DNA from 2 places in the Pseudomonas sp. GW821-FHT01D09 genome. Region 2 is predicted to be linked to the other one. Evidence: predicted binding sites of a transcription regulator. Region 2 holds the regulator's gene; the other holds the start of a gene.

Region 1 (3,416 bases), on a different contig from region 2:
AGGTGCGCCACCACTTGCAGCAGATGATCCGCCGCAATCACCTTCAACCCGCAGGCCAGGCACGCTTCCTCGGCATTGGCCCTGGGCACGATCATGCTGCGCCCGGCCTTGCGTGCCGCCAGCGCGGCCGGCAACACCCCTTTGACCGCGCGCACCTCGCCAGACAGGGCCAGTTCGCCAAGGCATTCCACGTCATCGAGCGCCAGCGCGGGCACCTGCACGCTGGCCGCGAGAATCCCCAGGGCAATCGCCAAGTCAAAACGCCCACCGTCCTTGGGCAGGTCGGCGGGCGCCAGGTTAAGGGTGATGCGGCGCGCGGGGTATTGCAGCGCGCTATTGAGAATGGCGCTGCGCACCCGGTCCTTGCTCTCCTTGACCGCCGCCTCCGGCAGGCCCACCAGCGTCAGCGATGGCAAACCATTGGCCATATGCACCTCGACGGTGACAGCAGGGGCTTCGACGCCGATCTGGGCGCGGCTGTGGACGATGGCGAGGGACATGCTCGTTCCTTGAAAGGGAGGGCCGCTTTGCGGTTTTTCAAGGGTAGACGAGGGCGGGGGAGGCGCCGTGTGGAGGTTTTACAGAACGTATCCAAGGCAACAGGAAACCCACTGTAGGAGCGAGCTTGCTCGCGAAAAACGCCAACGATAACGCGGGGCTTCTGGATGCACGCGGCGTTTTCAGGTTTTTCGCGAGCAAGCTCGCTCCTACAAGTACGGCGTGTTATTGCTCGCTGGGATTCAACCGCGCTTCCAGCTCTGCCACCTTCGCCTCCAGGCTCTCCAGCCGCGCACGGGTGCGGGCCAGGACTACCATCTGGCTGTCGAATTCTTCACGGCTGACCAGGTCCAGCTTGCTGAACCCGCTTTGCAGCAACGCCTTGAACTGGCTTTCGATTTCAGTGCGGGGCAGCGGGGTTTCGCCGCTAAACAGGCGAGAGGCGTGGCCGCTCAGGGCGTCGAGGAGGTCTTTGGGCGCGAGCATGGGAAACATTCCGGAAAACAGTTGGCCGGCAGTGTATCACGCAGTGGCTATAGTCTTTTTCACGCTGGCAACTGCACGTTTTTCGCGCATTGAGCGGAATAGGCTTGCACTGTTTTTGTGCGTATCCAGGCCGCCACACAGGCCGATGGGCCGGCAGGAGCGGGCAAGGGGCTGATTTCGTTTGTTTTTACGGAGCTGGCAAGGTTTCTGCTTAGGTGATCATGACCCATGCACTGATGCAGTCGCTGTGACGAATGCAGTGCGCTGACGGATCAGGGTACATGTTTCGTTACCAACGGTTGGCTGGCGTCGCAATGGCAATTGCCGAGGCGACGATGCGTTACAAAGCCAGGCACTGCGCTTAGACTTGAGACGGGTTTGTTTTCCTGGGGCAAGTCCACCAATTCGGGAGAGAGTTTTCATGAAGCTAGTCACTGCCATCATCAAGCCGTTCAAGTTGGACGATGTACGCGAGTCGCTGTCCGAGATCGGCGTGCAGGGCATTACCGTTACCGAGGTCAAGGGCTTCGGTCGGCAGAAGGGTCATACCGAGCTGTATCGCGGTGCGGAATACGTGGTCGATTTCCTGCCGAAGGTGAAGATTGATGTCGCCATTGACGACAAGGATCTTGACCGGGTTATCGAGGCGATAACCAAGGCGGCCAACACCGGCAAGATCGGTGACGGCAAGATCTTCGTGGTCAATCTGGAACAGGCTATTCGCATCCGTACCGGCGAAACCGATACCGACGCAATCTAAGCCGCCAAACCCCAACGCCCCAGGAGAAAACAATATGACTCTGCGTAAATTCGCAGGGCTAGGAGCCCTGTTGTCCATCGTAATACCCAGCCTGGCCTTGGCGGCAGACGAAGTGGCGGCGCCAGTCCTCAACTCCGGCGACACCGCCTGGATGCTGACAGCCACTGCATTGGTGCTGTTCATGACCATCCCTGGCCTGGCGCTGTTCTACGGCGGCATGGTCCGCTCCAAAAACATTCTTTCCGTGATGATGCAGTGCTTTGCCATTACCGGTCTGATCAGCATTCTGTGGGTCGTCTACGGCTACAGCATTGCGTTCGACACCACGGGCATGGAGCAGGGCGTCGTCAACTTCAACTCGTTCTTCGGCGGCATGGGCAAGGCGTTCCTGGCGGGTGTCACCCCGTCCAGCATCACGGGCCCGGCGGCACTGTTCCCGGAAGCGGTGTTCATCACCTTCCAGATGACCTTCGCGATCATCACCCCGGCGCTGATCGTCGGTGCGTTCGCCGAGCGCATGAAGTTCTCTGCGATGCTGCTGTTCATGGCCATCTGGTTCACCCTGGTCTATGCGCCGATCGCGCACATGGTCTGGAGCGGCAATGGCGGCCTGATGTGGGACTGGGGCGTGCTGGACTTCGCTGGCGGCACCGTGGTGCATATCAACGCCGGTGTGGCTGGCCTGGTGGCGTGCATCGTGCTCGGCAAGCGTAAAGGCTACCCGACCACCCCAATGGCCCCGCATAACCTGGGCTACACCCTGATCGGCGCGGCGATGCTGTGGATCGGCTGGTTCGGCTTCAACGCCGGCTCCGCCGCAGCGGCCAACGGCACGGCCGGCATGGCGATGCTGGTGACCCAGATCGCCACCGCTGCTGCGGCCCTGGGCTGGATGTTCGCCGAGTGGATTACCCACGGCAAGCCAAGCGCGCTGGGCATCGCCTCGGGTGTGGTGGCCGGCCTGGTGGCGGTTACACCGGCCGCCGGTACCGTGGGCCCAATGGGGGCCCTGGTGATCGGCCTGGCGTCTGGCGTGATCTGCTTCTTCTGTGCCACCAGCCTCAAGCGCAAGCTGGGCTACGATGACTCCCTGGATGCCTTCGGTGTACACGGTGTCGGCGGGATTGTCGGGGCGATTCTGACCGGCGTATTCGCGGCGCCGATCCTGGGTGGCTTCGGCACGGTGACCGATATTGCCGCACAGGTCTGGATCCAGGCCAAGGGCGTTGGTTTCACCGTGATCTATACCGGTATCGTGACCTTTGTGATTCTCAAGGTGCTGGACTTGACCATTGGCTTGCGTGTAACCGAAGAGGAAGAGGCCGTGGGCCTGGACCTGGCGGAGCACAACGAGCGTGGCTACAACTTGTAAGAACGTATGAAAAAAAACATGCCCGGCTTGCCGGGCATTTTTTTGTCTGGTATTTGCCTGTGGTGAAGGCTTGTGAGATTTTTTGTGTCGCGTTTGTGATCGGATCCACAAGGCAGTTTTCACTGTGCGAATGTCTTACAGGCATGTAGGCGTATTCGGCACTTTGTTTTTTCCCAGAGCGCGCTAGAATGCGCGCCGATGGGCGCAGAACTGTATATGGCGACAGACCCTGATTACTCAGCGGGCCAGGCCCCGGGTCATTTCAAGGGCAGCCTATCGGGTCGCCAACCGAGTTTGCCG
Region 2 (3,416 bases):
GCATCTGGCCAAGGCCTATAAAAGCCGTCAGGTCGTGCGCGACGTCAGCCTGTCGATCGACAGCGGCCAGATCGTCGGCCTGCTTGGCCCCAACGGTGCCGGCAAGACCACCTGCTTCTACATGATCGTCGGCCTGGTCCAGGCGGACCAGGGCCGCGTATTGATCGACGACCTGGACGTCAGCCACCAGCCCATGCACGGTCGTGCACGGGCGGGTATCGGCTATCTCCCCCAGGAGGCATCGATCTTCCGCAAACTGTCAGTGTCCGACAACATCATGGCGATCCTTGAAACCCGCAAGGAACTGGATCGCGATGGACGCCGCCAGGAACTGGAAAGCCTGCTGCAGGAGTTCCACATCAACCACATCCGCGACAACCTCGGCATGAGCCTGTCCGGCGGCGAGCGTCGTCGTGTGGAAATCGCCCGCGCCCTGGCCACGGCACCGAAGTTCATCCTGCTGGACGAACCCTTCGCCGGTGTCGACCCGATTTCGGTAGGCGACATCAAGCAGATCATCCATCACCTCAAGGCCAAGGGGATCGGCGTGTTGATCACCGACCACAACGTGCGTGAGACCCTGGATATCTGCGAAACCGCGTATATCGTCAACGACGGCCAACTGATTGCCGAAGGCGACTCCGCCACCATCCTGGCCAACGAACTGGTCAAGGAAGTGTACCTGGGGCACGAGTTCCGCCTGTAAACACTGGGATGTCAGGACATTCGCCATCAGGCGCGGGAGTCAATAAAAACCTTATTATTTTTATTGTTACCGCGCTCTAGGCAAAGCCCCCGATATCAGGCATATAATTTGCTTATGTTTGGCGCTCACGCGCCCTGTCGTGGATGGCGCATTGCGCCGGCGAATAAGGTGTTAAGCCCCTGCCATGAAACCATCGCTAGTCCTGAGAATGGGCCAGCAGCTGACGATGACACCGCAGCTGCAACAGGCCATCCGCCTGCTCCAATTGTCGACCCTGGACCTGCAACAGGAAATCCAGGAGGCCCTGGAGTCCAACCCGATGCTCGAACGCCAGGAAGAAGGCGACGACTTCGACAATGCCGATCCACTGGCCGACAACATCGAGCAAAAACCCAACGCCGACGTCCAGGAACCGTCCTACCAGGAAACCGCACCCACGGTGGATAACCTGGAAGAAGGCGAGTGGAACGAGCGCATTCCCAATGAACTGCCGGTGGATACGGCCTGGGAAGATGTCTACCAGACCAGCGCCAGCAGCCTGCCCAGCAACGACGATGACGAGTGGGACTTCACCACCCGCACCTCCGTCGGTGAAAGCCTGCAGAGCCACTTGCTGTGGCAACTGAACCTTGCCCCGATGTCCGACACCGATCGCCTGATCGCCGTGACCCTGATCGACTGCATCAATAATCAGGGCTACCTGGACGAGACCCTTGAGGAAATCCTCGAGGCCTTTGACCCGGAACTGGATATCGAGCTGGACGAAATCGAAGCGGTCCTGCACCGCATCCAGCAGTTCGAGCCCGCCGGCATTGGTGCGCGCAACCTCAGCGAGTGCCTGTTGCTGCAACTGCGCCAGCTGCCCGCCAAGACCCCCTGGCTGGCCGAGGCCCAACGCCTGGTCACCGACTACATCGACCTGCTGGGCAGCCGCGACTACAGCCAGTTGATGCGCCGGATGAAGCTCAAGGAAGATGACCTGCGCCAGATCATCGAACTGGTCCAGAGCCTCAACCCGCGTCCCGGTTCGCAAATCGAGTCCAGCGAAGCCGAATACGTCGTCCCCGACGTAATCGTGCGCAAGGACAACGAGCGCTGGCTGGTGGAACTGAACCAGGAATCGGTGCCGCGCCTGCGGGTCAACCCGCAATACGCAGGTTTCGTGCGCCGGGCCGATACCAGTGCCGACAACACCTTCATGCGCAACCAGTTGCAGGAAGCGCGCTGGTTCATCAAGAGCCTGCAAAGCCGCAACGAGACCCTGATGAAAGTGGCCACCCAGATCGTCGAGCATCAGCGCGGCTTCCTGGAATACGGCGACGAGGCAATGAAGCCGCTGGTGCTGCATGACATTGCCGAAGCCGTCGGCATGCATGAATCGACCATTTCCCGGGTCACCACCCAGAAATTCATGCATACCCCGCGCGGTATCTATGAGCTGAAATACTTTTTCTCCAGCCACGTCAGCACCTCCGAAGGCGGCGAATGCTCGTCCACGGCGATCCGCGCGATCATCAAAAAACTGGTTGCCGCGGAAAATCAGAAAAAGCCGTTGAGTGACAGCAAGATCGCTGGTTTACTGGAGGCACAAGGCATTCAGGTCGCCCGTCGAACCGTCGCCAAGTACCGCGAGTCCCTTGGGATCGCGCCTTCCAGCGAGCGTAAGCGGTTGATGTGACGGGCAGGCCACAGCGTTCCAGTGGCGGGTATTCCTACCCGCCGCTTTATGCACTGGCAACGAAGGAGAAGCTGTATGCAAGTCAATATCAGTGGACACCAACTGGAAGTGACCGAACCGCTGCGCGCCTACATCAGCGAAAAACTCAAACGGATTGAGGGGCATTTCGACAAGATCACCAATGTGCAAGTCATCATGTCTGTCGAAAAGCTAAAGCAGAAAATCGAAGCCACCTTGCGTATACCCGGCGGGGAAGTAGTCGCCAATGCAGAGCATTCAGACATGTATGCCGCCATTGACGACCTGACCGACAAGCTGGATCGCCAAATCAAAAAGCATAAGGAAAAGCAGCAGAGCCTTCTTCAAGGCACAGGCCGCTAACACTCCCCACCCATGATTCGACTTGAAACCATCCTGACCCCCGGCCGTTCCCTTGTGAACGTGCCGGGCGGCAGTAAAAAGAAAGCCCTCGAACAAATTGCCAACCTGATCAGCCGCCAAGTGCCTGACCTGGAAATGCAAGATGTCTTCGATGCCCTGATAGCCCGTGAAAAACTCGGTTCGACCGGTTTTGGCAACGGCATCGCGATTCCTCACTGCCGCCTCAAAGGCTGCGACGCACCGATAAGCGCCCTGTTGCACCTGGAGGCGCCCATAGATTTCGACGCCATCGATGGCGCCCCGGTTGACCTGCTGTTTGTCTTGCTGGTCCCGGAAGCCGCCACCGATGCACACCTGGAGCTGCTCCGGCAGATCGCCAGCATGCTCGACCGTGAAGAAGTACGTAAGAAACTGCGCAGCGCCAGCAGTAATGAAGCGCTGTATCAGGTGGTTCTGGATGAGCAAAGCGGGCAGTAATCATGCGTCTGATCATCGTCAGCGGGCGTTCCGGCTCGGGTAAAAGTACGGCCCTCAATGTGCTTGAGGACAGTGGCTTCTATTGCATCGACAACTTGCCGGCCGGCCTGCTGCCCGAGCTGGCCGAACGTGCGTTGATCCATACCGAGCTCGCCCAACCGCTGGTGGCGGTGT

What was found. Region 2 encodes sigma-54, which starts transcription at its own class of promoters, with help from an activator protein. Its sites were predicted from a motif close to ANTGGCATNNANNTTGCTNT; they were not measured.
Region 1: glnK (P-II family nitrogen regulator) is a predicted target of sigma-54. The motif match lies at 1,179-1,198, and genes of this name have one in related genera.

The regions. Positions count from the first base shown of each region.
Region 1 is NZ_JBWKWY010000005.1:114,995-118,410, forward strand. It holds gene AC07W7_RS07670 (YifB family Mg chelatase-like AAA ATPase) at 1-500, opposite strand, end outside; gene AC07W7_RS07675 (accessory factor UbiK family protein) at 724-984, opposite strand; gene glnK (P-II family nitrogen regulator) at 1,406-1,744, shown strand; gene AC07W7_RS07685 (ammonium transporter) at 1,779-3,116, shown strand; partial or broken gene AC07W7_RS07690 (YjbQ family protein) at 3,369-3,416, shown strand, end outside.
Region 2 is NZ_JBWKWY010000033.1:39,527-42,942, reverse strand. It holds gene lptB (LPS export ABC transporter ATP-binding protein) at 1-706, shown strand, start outside; gene AC07W7_RS22670 (RNA polymerase factor sigma-54) at 891-2,384, shown strand; gene hpf (ribosome hibernation-promoting factor, HPF/YfiA family) at 2,460-2,765, shown strand; gene ptsN (PTS IIA-like nitrogen regulatory protein PtsN) at 2,778-3,242, shown strand; gene rapZ (RNase adapter RapZ) at 3,245-3,416, shown strand, end outside.